Regions from separate parts of the Paenarthrobacter sp. TRD_SC_7 genome, predicted to be linked through region 1. Evidence: riboswitches for the same ligand, from Rfam matches in the RefSeq annotation. Region 1 holds a riboswitch; each other region holds the start of a gene.
The links. A riboswitch is a leader RNA that binds a small molecule or an ion and turns the genes downstream of it on or off. The one in region 1 is predicted to bind thiamine pyrophosphate.

Region 1 (4,132 bases):
ACGGCCGCTGAGGGTGCGTCGGAGGAAGAGCTTACGCACGACATCAACCGTCTGCGCGCACAGTGGGAAGGCATCGAAGGGCAGGCCACGTCCACCAAGGTCCTGGCTCCTGAACTGCTTTACGGCGAACCAGACCTCACCATCAAGGTTGTCCGTGACGTCTTCAACGAGGACTTCTCCAAGCTGATCGTCTCCGGCGATGACGCCTGGGACACCATCGAGGCCTACGTCACGTACGTTGCCCCTGACCTGGTGGGCCGCCTTGAAAAGTGGACCAAGGAACAGGACATCTTCTCCGCGTGGCGCATTGACGAGCAAATCCACAAGGCCTTGGAACGGAAGGTCTTCCTGCCGTCCGGTGGTTCGTTGGTCATCGACCGCACCGAAGCCATGACCGTGGTGGACGTCAACACCGGCAAGTTCACCGGCAGCGGTGGAAACCTTGAGGAAACGGTCACTAAGAACAACCTTGAAGCTGCTGAGGAAGTGGTTCGCCAGCTTCGCCTGCGCGACATCGGCGGCATCATTGTCATCGACTTCATTGACATGGTCCTGGAATCCAACCGCGACCTCGTCCTCCGGCGTATGGTCGAGTGCCTTGGCCGCGACCGCACCAAGCACCAGGTGGCCGAAGTGACGTCGCTGGGCCTGGTCCAGATGACACGCAAGCGCATGGGTACTGGCCTCCTTGAGGTCTTCGGTGAGCAGTGCGAGCACTGTGCCGGCCGCGGCGTCGTCACGCACGACGAGCCCGTTGAACACCGTCGCGCCAACGTTGTGGCTGCTGAACACCACCGCCCGCACACGGAGGCGCAGCCGCCTGCTGCGCGGACGGAGCGCAAGCGCCGCCGCGGCAAGGGTGGGGGACAGGCCATTGTCGAAGCTCCCGCGCAGGTCCACACGACGACGTCCGCCCCGGCTGCACCTTCGACCACGGCGGAACCCAAGGATCCCGCCCGGCAAGCTAAAGCCGAGGCAACCAGGGCTGCCCTGGCAACGATCGCTGCTGCGGCGCACGCCGCTCACCTGCACGACGACGAAGTTCACCGCGCAGAAGAGCAGGCACGGGCGGCGGGTCAGCACGAGGCGACCACCGACTCCGTAGTCAGCGGCGAAACGGGAGAGTCGGCCCGCGAAGCCGCAGGCCGGGAAACCACTGGCCGGGAAACCACAGTCCAGGAAGCCAGGTCTACTCCGGTCCTGCGCTTCGGCGGAGAAGAAGTAGCGCTGCCGTTCGTTGAGCACCACGAGGAACCGCAGGCCGCCAAGCCTGCCATGAGCCTGGATCTGCTGGCCGAAGCGTTCTCGCACCTCGGTGCTGCTCCGGCACCTGAGGAAGAAGCCGCACCTTTTGCCGCCCCCGAGGCGCCTGCGGCACCGAAGGTTGATGCTCGGGAACGGGCTGCCGAGGAAGACCCCGAGGCTGCTTCAGCACCGCGTGGTCGTCGTGGCCGTCGAAACCGAAGTGCGAGCCGGGCCCAGGGCTCGGCTAATGAAACCAGTGTGGAGCACCACGAAGTGACTGCCTCGGCCGCGCGTGGGGCAGCCCATAAGGCCAAGGCGCCTGTGGAACCCGCAAAGAAGGCGCCGGCGGATGAGCCCATCATCCTCGGAGTCGGAGTGCCGGCCTCCGAGCTCTAGTCGTCAGCAATATGAGGGCCCCGCAATCCGCCAAGGATTGCGGGGCCCTTTGCTGATTCCGGGAGGATTCGAGAACGGAGGCCATTGTGGTCACATCCCGGCTTCAACAGGCCGCGGTTCCCGTGCAGTGCTGCTTCCCGGCTAGGCTGGGGGACTGACACGGGGTGCCAGGCGAAGGGCCGGGCTGAGATTCAAACCCGTTGAACCTGTCCGGTTAGCACCGGCGAAGGGATGTCCTCATGACTACATCGTCGTATTCTCCTGTGTACCCACTGGTCGCTTCCGGCCGACCAGCGCCCCGGGTGTTGAGCATCGCCGGCTCGGACCCTTCCGGCGGCGCCGGAATTCAGGCGGACCTGAAGAGCGTCGCAGCACTCGGAGGGTACGGCATGGCTGCCATCACGGCTCTCACCGCGCAAAACACCGTGGGGGTCAGTGCCGTCCACGTCCCTCCCGCGCGGTTCCTGCGCCAGCAACTGGACGCCATCAGTAGTGACATCACGATTGATGCCGTCAAGATCGGAATGCTTGGCGATGCAGCCGTCATAGACGAGGTCCGCAGCTGGCTCGAAGAGGTGCGTCCCGCCGTCGTGGTCCTTGATCCGGTGATGGTGGCCACCAGTGGTGACCGGCTCCTGCGCGAGTCAGCGGAGAAGGCCCTGCGTTCGCTGCTCCCGCTGGCGGACCTCATCACGCCTAACCTTCCTGAACTGGCCATGTTGCTGGGGGAGCCTGAGGCAGCAGAATGGGCTTCGGCGCTCGACCAAGGCAAACGGCTGGCGGCGGAGTACGGAAACACGGTCCTGGTTAAGGGAGGCCACTTGCCAGGACCGGACTGCCCTGATGCGCTGGTGAACACCAGCGGGTTGCTGCGGCAGGATGTGATTGAGGTAGCCGGTCACCGGGTTGAGACGAAGAACAGCCACGGCACCGGATGCTCCCTGTCCTCCGCTTTGGCCACGGCCCAGGTTCGTAACCGTGATTGGGAAGCCTCGCTGCGGGAGGTGAAACCGTGGTTGCTGGGGGCATTGACGGCCTCTGACGCCCTCCAAGTAGGCCAAGGAAGCGGGCCGGTGCATCACTTCCACCACCAACGGACGCACCGGGCGGGCGACTTTGCCGCGACCCTTTGGAAGGAAGCCGCTCCGGAACTGAAGGCGATTTATGGCCTTGAATTCATCAGGGGTCTACAGTCGGGGAGCTTGCCCGAACATGAATTCAACTACTACCTCGCGCAGGATGCCATCTACCTCAACGGGTACTCCAGGGTGTTGGCACGTGCGGGTGCCTTGGCCCCCACAGAGGAAGAACAACTGTTCTGGGCCAAGGCATCACAGCAGTGCCTGGAGGTTGAATCGGAGTTGCACAGGAACTGGCTGAGCACCCGGGAAGCGTCGACGGTTACGGGGCCGGTTACCAAGTCCTATGTGGACCATCTGCTGGCGGCGTCCGCTTCCGGCAGTTACGCGGTAGTCCTCGCGGCGATTCTGCCCTGCTATTGGTTGTACGCCGAAGTGGGTCAGCAGCTTCATGCGGCCTACGTGGATGCCGGAGCCCCCGCAGATCACGCATATGCCGACTGGCTGAAAACCTACGCCGATCCGGAATTTGCTGCGGCAACGAGGGATGCGATCAACTTCACTGATGCCGCGGCGGTTGCGGCTTCCGAGCGGGAACGGGCAGCCATGGTGGAGGCTTTTGGGCATTCCTGCCGCTACGAAACGGCGTTCTTCGATGCTCCCAGGCTGTTTGCGCAGGCATCCCTGGAAGCATTTAGCGGCCTATTGCGGGGACACGTCAGCGCGTCGCTGACCGAATCGCGTTAATCTCGCCCAAACCCTGTAGGCTGTATGGGCACGGTGCCGGGAGAGTCCGTTACAACTGGTGACGCAAGTCACGAGGTAGCCTCCGGACCCGGCCTCATTTGCAGCTGAAGGTCAAACTAGCGTAATCTTGATCTTCGGTGCTTACGCCAACACTTGGGTTATGCCCCTTGGAATTGTTCATGGGATGACTCGCGGACTTCGATCAGAAGTCCACGGCGTTGAGGCACAGCGCGAACCAGGCCTGATTCCGGTTAAAGGTTCCGCACGCAAATTTTGTAATAAACGTCGAGAGAAGTGAGTACCCAAGTGGTGTACGCGATTGTCCGCGCAGGCGGCCGCCAAGAAAAAGTTTCCGTTGGAGACTACGTAACGCTGAACCGCGTCCCCGGTGGAGCCGGTAGCACGCTTGAGCTGCCCGCATTGCTCCTGGTTGACGGCGAGAAGGTCACCTCCGCAGCTGCGGAACTGGCCAACGTCAAGGTCACGGCTGAGATCCTCGAGGACCTCCGTGGTCCGAAGATCGTCATCCAGAAGTTCAAGAACAAGACCGGCTACCGGAAGCGTCAGGGTCACCGTCAGGAACTGACCAAGATCAAGATCACCAGCATCGCGTAACTTTCGTTACCCGCTGTTCAGGTTTTTCAGTTTCCCCAGAAATTTAGAGG
Region 2 (4,132 bases), 110 kb from region 1:
GGCGTCGAAGGGCATATCGTCCTGTGCAGCCCAAGCAGCAGCAACGTCGTCGAGAACGTTTGCGTCACCTTCGCTCTCATAAGTGAGCAGTTCGGCCAGGGCCCGCACCATGGCTTCCGGCACACCCAAGAGCGCATCACTTGTGACATCAACCAGGGCAAGCTCGTAGTCAGCTCCGGCGGCGTGGACAGCTTTTCCTGCGAGGTCGCCCAGCTGTTCGAATTCGAAGTCGGTAATACCGTCGATCCTCACGGCGGGGCCGGTCACATCCGCACCCTTGTCCAGGGCGGCTGCCCGCTTGAGTGCTTCATCGTGGGTGGCTACAAAAATTTCGGCAAATCCCATGGAAAGTACTCTCATTCCTTCGTGCTGACGGGGCGGCGGCACGAAATCCGAATGGCTCCGTGCCGCACTGCCAAGCCTAGTGCAGGAGAAGCAGCAAGCTGCTAGCGGACGGCAACTCGCAGCTTGTTCCGCCAAGGGTCCTCAAACTGAAGCTCAGCTCCGGTGTGATGATTCTGCACTCCAGCAGTTTTCAGGCGATCCGCCAGCGCAGCTACGTCGTCACTGGCGGGGACTTCGATCAGCACTTCCCCCAGGCCGAGCGTGTCCTTTCGGGGGCCGGCCCCGCGGCTGTTCCAGACGTTCATGGCCATGTGATGGTGGTAGCCGCCGGCGGAGACGAACAGCGCCTGGCCATGCCAGCCCGCGGTTCGCTCGAAGCCGAGGGTTTCCACGTAGAACTTTTGCGCAGTCGCGACGTCGCCCACTTGCAGATGCACATGCCCGACGCCGGCAGCGGCCGCGCGCTGTCCCGTCACTGCCGCTTCACTCAGGTGCTGCTGGAGGAAGCGCTGCGGAGGCAAGGCCACGTTGTCCATCACAACATTCTTGCCGTCCCACTGCCAGAGCTCGCGCGGCTTGTCGTAGTAGAGCTCAATTCCGTTACCTTCGGGGTCAGTGAAATAGAACGCTTCGCTGACCAGGTGGTCGGCACTGCCCGCAAAGGCGCGGGGGTCGTACTCAGCGGCGGTGGCGATGGTGGCAGCCAATGAGGGCTGGTCCTGGAACAGGATGGCTGTGTGGAACAGGCCAGCCTCACCCCTCCCCGGAATCTGCAGGCCGGCCGCCGGGGCAAGGTGGACCACGGGCTTACCCACACGCCCCAGGTAGAGCCCTCCGTCCTGCTCGGCCACGACTTCCAGGCCAAGGGCTCGCTGATAGTAGTCGCTCATGACCTTCATGTCGCCCACCTTGAGCATGACGGTGCCCATGGTGAGTTCGGCAGGCAGAAGATCCTGGCTGAATGATGAGGTCATGTGAAGCTCCCGGTTCTGAGGTGGCCGCGCATCGGCACCTTCCTACCAATCTAAATTACTTGAAGCTTCAATTTATTCCTAACGGACGACATTACCCCTGAGCACGACGTGCTTGAGCGCCGCGATGGTACCCGGATGACGGCGCGGATCGTCACTGCACAGCACGACGTCGGCACATGCGCCTTCGCTGATGCCCTCGACTCCCAGCCACTCACGGGCGCCCCACGCGGCGGCGTCCAGGACCGCCACTGGCGGCAGGCCGGCGTCGTGCAGTTCTTTCATTTCGTCCGCAATCCTGCCGTGCTTGATGACGCTTCCGGCGTCCGTTCCCGCGTAGATGGCAACCCCGGCCTCGAAGGCCTCCAGCACGCGCTCACGACGCCGCTCCCAGAGACGGACCATGTGGTCCGCGTAGTCCGGAAACTTCGGCGCTGCCTGGGCCGCGATATCCGGGAAGGTCGCAATGTTGACCAAGGTGGGGACAATGGGCACTGACTGTTCGACCAAACGGGGAAGGTGCCGCGGAAGGAGTCCGGTGGCGTGTTCGATGCAGTCGATGTTGGCGTCGAGCATGTCGTCGATGGTGTCCTCGCCGAAACAATGCGCGGTGACCCTAGCACCCTCATCGTGGGCCGCTGAAATGGCTTCCTTGACGGTCTTCGCAGGGAACGAGGCAGCGAGGTCTCCAACGCCGCGATCGATCCAGTCGCCCACCAGTTTCACCCAGCCATCGCCGTCGCGGGCTTCCTTCCGGACCGTTTCCACTAGTTCCCGGGGCTCAATTTCATGACCCAAACCGCGGAGATAACGCCGACTCCGGGCGATATGCCGACCCGACCTGATTAGTCGCGGCAGGTCCCTTCGTTGCTGCACCCAGCGAGTGTCGGCGGGCGAACCGCAATCGCGGATCAGCAGCGTTCCGGCGTCGAGGTCTGCTTGGGCCTGGGCGAGCGTGGCCTGTTCGTCCACGGCTCCTCCAACGCCGAGTCCGATGTGACAGTGGGCATCAACCAACCCGGGCAGGATCCAGCCATCCAACACCCTGTCCGGCGTCGCAACGGGACGCTCAAACGTCAGTATGCCGTCTACGGACCAGAGCCCATGGCGCTCTTCGTCTGCCGATACGAGCACAGGTCCGCTGAATTCGATGATGTTGGCCATGGCAAAAGCGTAGCGGGGGGGGTGGTGCGTTGGAGCCTGTTGCATGCATGTGACTGGGAGCGCGTTGGGAGCTGTGGTAGCTTCGTCTACGACCACACGGGGGCCCCTGCAGGGGCTGAGATCGGACTAATGCAGTCTGCGACCGTTGAACCTGTCCGGGTAATGCCGGCGAAGGAAGTGAGTATTCCCTTGAGCACCACGGAAACACAGCACAACCCTGCCCAAAACCAATCCGCCGCTGGCGTAAACGCGGCTGAAACCGCCACACAATCGTTGAAGTCCCACTCCTTGGCGTGGCTGGAAGATCCCGAGAACGGCATACGGGTCCCCGTCACGGAGATCGCGTTGGAGCCCTCCCCCAACGGCCAAGCAAACCAACCTTTGAAGGTGTACCGAACAGCAGGCCCAGGCAGCGATCCCGTGGTGGGGCTGGAGCCGTTCCGTGCACCATGGATCGAAGCCCGCGGAGACACGGAGGCGTATTCGGGCCGGGAACGGAACCTGCTCGACGACGGCAAATCGGCGGTTCGGCGGGGAGCAGCGTCAGCGGAGTGGAAGGGCGCACAACCGGTGCCGCGCCGCGCCGTCGTGGGTAAGACCGTCACGCAGATGCACTACGCGAAACAGGGTGTCGTGACTCCGGAGATGCAGTTTGTCGCGTTGCGGGAGAACTGCGATGTTGAGCTTGTCCGCAGCGAAGTCGCCGCAGGAAGGGCAATTATTCCGAACAACATCAACCACCCCGAATCCGAGCCGATGATCATTGGCAAGGCATTCTTGGTCAAGATCAATGCCAACATCGGAAACTCGGCAGTCACCAGCTCCATCGCCGAGGAAGTGGACAAACTACAGTGGGCAGCCCAGTGGGGCGCTGATACGGTGATGGACCTCTCCACAGGTGACGACATCCACACCACTCGCGAGTGGATCATCCGTAACTCCCCTGTTCCCATAGGAACAGTCCCCATTTACCAGGCCCTGGAGAAGGTGAACGGCGAGGCCAACAAGCTGACGTGGGAGATCTTCCGCGATACCGTGATCGAGCAATGCGAGCAGGGCGTGGACTATATGACCATCCACGCCGGCGTACTTCTGCGGTACGTGCCACTGACCGCCAACCGGGTCACGGGCATCGTGTCCCGCGGCGGTTCGATTATGGCCGGCTGGTGCCTGGCGCACCACAAGGAGAACTTCCTCTACACGCACTTCGATGAGCTGTGTGGGATCTTCGCCAAGTACGATGTCGCATTCTCCCTGGGTGACGGGCTGCGCCCTGGTTCCATCGCAGACGCGAACGACGCCGCGCAGTTCGCCGAGCTGGATACGCTCGCGGAGCTGACGCAACGGGCGTGGGATTTCGACGTGCAGGTCATGGTGGAGGGCCCCGGGCACATTCCTTTCCATATGGTGCGCGAAAATGTGGAGCGCCAGCAGGAACTGTGCAAGGGTGCCCCGTTCTATACGTTGGGGCCGCTCGTCACCGATATCGCCCCAGGCTATGACCACATCACCTCGGCCATTGGCGCTACGGAAATTGCACGCTACGGCACGGCAATGCTGTGCTATGTGACCCCGAAGGAGCATCTGGGGCTTCCCAACAAGGACGACGTCAAGACGGGGGTCATCACTTACAAGATCGCGGCGCACGCGGC
Region 3 (4,132 bases), 490 kb from region 1:
TGCGCCCGTGTTACAGCTGTGGCTAGCAGGACGGCGTCGCAGCCCAACTCCATGGCCAAGGCAGCATCGGAAGCTGTCCCGATCCCCGCATCGAGGACCACTGGTACAGAGGCTCGGGACACTATCAGCTCAATGTTGTGCGGGTTCAGGATGCCAAGGCCGGTCCCAATGGGCGATCCCAAGGGCATCACTACTGTGGCACCCAGATTCTCAAGCCTCAGCGCCAGGACGGGATCGTCATTGGTGTAAGCGAAAACCTTGAAGCCACGGTTGACCAGTTGTTCCGTTGCGTCCACCAGTTCCACGGCGTCGGGAAGGAGTGTGTGTTCGTCGGCAATGACTTCCAGCTTCACCCAATCGGTTTCCAATGCCTCCCGAGCCAGTTCAGCGGTCATCACGGCGTCCTTGGCAGTGAAACAGCCCGCCGTATTGGGCAGCACGCGGATGTTGTGGTCCACCAGCAGCTGGAACAGCGATCCGGTTTCGGCGGGCGAATAGCGGCGCATCGCCACTGTGGTGAGCTCCGTTCCCGAAGCAAGGAGCGCAGAACCCAAGCCGTCCAGGCTGGGCGCACCGCCGGTACCCATGATCAGGCGGGACCCAAATTCGACACCGTCGATCACCAAGGAATCGGTACGGACCTCAATGTTTGCTGTTGTCATGATTCAGCCTCCTTGGACTGCAGTGACGAGTTCGAGTTCATCTCCGTCGGCGAGTGCCGTCGCGGCCCATTGGCTGCGCGGCACTACCTCGGAATTACGGGCGACGGCGACTCCCAGCTTCCCGCCATCGGCTGCCTGTCCGCGGGGGTCCAGGACGCGACCGGTGATGGCCGTGACGAGAGTGCTGACGGATGCGTTGTCCTCCACTGCGTGATCGGATCCGTTGAGTTTGATGTTCATGCTGTTTCCTTGGTGGGAGCGTGTACAGCTGGCGTGAGGCCCCGGTGTCCAGAGGCGTTTGCGGCGAATCGATCGGGTCGGAAATGCACCCATCGGGGGTCGACCGAATCGTTGATCAGTTCCCCCACGATCCTGGCGGTTACCGGATTCAGGAGGACGCCGTGGCGAAAGAATCCCGTCGCGATTACCAGACCTGCAATGTCGCCGTCGGAACCGGTGACCCGTCCGAGCAGCGGTGCGTTGTCCGGAGTCCCAGGGCGGGCGCGGGCGGTTGCTTCCAAGAGTTCCAGTTCCGCTACTGCGGGGACCAATGCTTGGGCATCCCTCAGCAATTGGTAAACGCCACCCGCCGAGACCGCGTTGGAAGAGGCTGACAACCCGTCTTCGCGTTGCGTGGCTCCAATCACCACAGTTCCGTCGTCCCGGGGCACGATGTACACAGGCACCCCACGAACCATCCCGCGAACAGTTGACGTGAGCAAGGGCATGAGGTGCCCGGGGACGCGTAGCCGAAGGATGTCGCCATATACCGGCCTCACCGGAAGGCTCAGGCCATCAGGGAGACCGGAGAGTTGGGACGCCCCGAGCCCGTTGGCCACCACCGTTTCTCCGGCGTGAACGGTGACTCCTGAGTCCAGCGCCACGCCGGTGACACGCCCGCTTTCCCACAGCAAACCGCGCGCCCGGGAAGCAACTGCGAATCCGTCATCGGCGTCCGGCACCCAGGAACTGTCACTTGGCGAGTGGGCTGCCAGTCCTGCCAGGAGGCATGCCGCGAGATTCCTCGGATCGACTTGGTGGTCGGCAGGGATGTCAAAAGCACAGGAGATCTGCGGGCTGAGGAACGGCTCCCGTTGCCTCGCGTCCCGCAGAGCGATAGGTTCGACTTCCAGGCCAGCCGCAAGCTGGACCGACCTTAAGTCTGCGAGCGCCCTGCGGTCGGCTGCATCGGCACCCACGGCGAGGGTCGGCGTCGTGCGATATCCACTGTCCCCTCCCCCCGGGTGCAGGCCGTCCGCGAAGGAGGGCCAGAGCCGGGAAGACTCGAGCATCAAGTCAAGAAGATCTTCTTCCTGGTGGTGCAGTTCGCTGACGGGTGCAAGCATGCCGGCAGCGGCAAACGTCGCGCCGGACGCGGGCGCTGGATCGATGAGGGCAACTGAACGGCCAAGTCGTCGGGCTTCGTGCGCGATGCCGAGGCCGATGACGCCGCCACCAATGACGGCCACGTCTGCCTGGATGGCAGTATGGCGGGGATCTGCCATGCGTTTCCTTCCCTACGCCGGTACTAGCCGGATCAGGTCAAGCGGTCGGCGCTGAAGCCCTCTCAGCCGGACAGTCATATGACGAACGTCGCGGCTCCCGCAGTACGTGCCCAGTTTAGAGGAACTACTCTGGTTTCCATGACCCAGCCTGATGCCCTCGCCTCCGCCCGCCTTTACCTGTGCACCGATGCCCGTAAACGGCAGGGCGATTTTGAAGACTTTGTGGACGCCGCTTTTGAAGGCGGCGTGGACATCATCCAACTCCGCGACAAGGCACTGGAAGCTGCGGAGGAACTGGATATTTTGGCCGTCCTGCGGAGCGTGGCACAACGGCGTGGTCGGCTCTGGGCAGTCAACGACCGGGCCGATGTTGCCAGTATTTCCGGGGCTCCCGTATTCCACATCGGCCAGAAGGACCTGCCCTTGACGGCCGCCCGCACCCTCTTGCCGAACGTCACCGGCATCGGCCTTTCCACCCACACACCCGGACAAGTCGACGCTGCAATCGCCACCTCCCAAGGTCCCATGGGACTGGATTATTTCTGTGTGGGTCCGGTCTGGGCAACACCCACCAAACCCGGCCGCGAAGCCGTCGGTCCGGATCTGGTCACATATGCCGCGGAAGCGTGCAAGCGTTCAAGCAACGGTGTGACGCTCCCCTGGTTTGCCATCGGTGGCATCGACCTCAGCAACGTTGAACAGGTAGTGGCCGCGGGAGCCAGCCGGATCGTCGTCGTCCGTGCCATCACCGAGGCGACGGACCCGACGGCGGCAGCAAAGTCGCTGCTGCAAGCGCTCGACACCGTCTAGCGAAAGTCAGGCAGCCAGGCGGTTACGCGGTCAGGCCAAGGCCTGTCATCCGGCGCGCGTGCTTATCAGCGAGTTCCGTCGTCAGCCTTTTGACCGCAGCACGCGCGTCCCCACCACTCTTTAGCGTTGGGCCCAGCAGGGGGTGCTCCATGCCGACGCGCTGCGCCTGCGTCAAGGCTTCTCCCACCAAGCGGCGGCCCCACAACGCCAGCCGCGAGGCCAGGCGCGGGTCATCGGCCAAGGCCCGTCTCAGCAGGACGCGAAGGACTTCCGTTGCCTGATCGGGGGAAGCCACACGCTCAACGAAATGCTGCGTTGTTGGGTCGAGGAACATGGAGACGGCCCTGTAGAAGTCCGATGACACAGTATCGATGACATAGGCCTTCATCAAGGACTCGAACCAGTCCCCCGGTTTGGTGCGCTCATGGAAATGATCAAAGGAGCGCTGAAACGGCAGCATGGCTTGTTCGGGATCGACACCCATCTCGGACAATCGGTCGCTGAGGAGGGCAAAGTTGCCGTAGGCCCCGACGGCGATCTTCCCGAGCACCGACCTGTCGTGAAGCGTGGGTGCATAGCGGGAATCAAGGGAGAGCCGCCCGAAGGCGGACAGCTCGCCATATGCCATGGCTCCGAGCAACTCCGTGGAGAGTTGCCCCGCAGAGATTGCGACGTCCGGGGAAGTGCCCATGATCCAAGATTATCCCTGGCCGTCCACAACCTCCTCGAAGCCGGGTTCCTGCTTCCAGCGCCACTCCTACTAGGCTGGCTCGAAGTGAGTTGACTGCCGCATGCCCGCATGACGCAAGTCCTCCTCCTCGCACCCACTTCACCGAAGGATCATTAATGAGTCACCCGAGTTACCCGCCCTCGCCCCAGAACGAGGCCGGAGCAGGAGTTCCACCGGTCCCCTCAGGCCCCTCCACCTTTGCAGGCCAGTTCCAGGGTGGAGCCCCGACCGGTTACCAACCCGGGCCGGATTTCGGTCCCTACGGAACCCCGGGAGCAGGTGCTCCGGCCAAGTCCTTCATGACCACCTGGATTCTGTCGCTGCTCCTGGGTGGCCTTGGTGTCGACCGCTTTTATCTGGGCAAGATCGGCACCGGTGTGGCCAAGCTGCTCACCGCGGGCGGCTTCGGTATCTGGTCCATCGTG

Region 2: linked by a shared signal. The riboswitch ahead of thiC (phosphomethylpyrimidine synthase ThiC) and the one ahead of thiD (bifunctional hydroxymethylpyrimidine kinase/phosphomethylpyrimidine kinase) in region 1 are both predicted to bind thiamine pyrophosphate.
Region 3: linked by a shared signal. The riboswitch ahead of thiO (glycine oxidase ThiO) and the one ahead of thiD (bifunctional hydroxymethylpyrimidine kinase/phosphomethylpyrimidine kinase) in region 1 are both predicted to bind thiamine pyrophosphate.

Annotation. Positions count from the first base shown of each region.
Region 1 covers NZ_CM149587.1:2,500,467-2,504,598, forward strand. The annotation lists gene AC0J5Z_RS12235 (Rne/Rng family ribonuclease) at 1-1,641, shown strand, start outside; TPP riboswitch at 1,792-1,890, shown strand; gene thiD (bifunctional hydroxymethylpyrimidine kinase/phosphomethylpyrimidine kinase) at 1,881-3,467, shown strand; gene rplU (50S ribosomal protein L21) at 3,774-4,082, shown strand.
Region 2 covers NZ_CM149587.1:2,391,882-2,396,013, reverse strand. The annotation lists gene AC0J5Z_RS11655 (hypothetical protein) at 1-345, opposite strand, end outside; gene AC0J5Z_RS11650 (VOC family protein) at 447-1,319, opposite strand; gene AC0J5Z_RS11645 (amidohydrolase family protein) at 1,398-2,480, opposite strand; TPP riboswitch at 2,567-2,674, shown strand; gene thiC (phosphomethylpyrimidine synthase ThiC) at 2,670-4,132, shown strand, end outside.
Region 3 covers NZ_CM149587.1:2,015,349-2,019,480, reverse strand. The annotation lists gene AC0J5Z_RS09820 (thiazole synthase) at 1-662, opposite strand, end outside; gene thiS (sulfur carrier protein ThiS) at 666-902, opposite strand; gene thiO (glycine oxidase ThiO) at 899-2,167, opposite strand; TPP riboswitch at 2,160-2,278, opposite strand; gene thiE (thiamine phosphate synthase) at 2,306-2,977, shown strand; gene AC0J5Z_RS09800 (ferritin-like fold-containing protein) at 3,000-3,668, opposite strand; gene AC0J5Z_RS09795 (TM2 domain-containing protein) at 3,824-4,132, shown strand, end outside.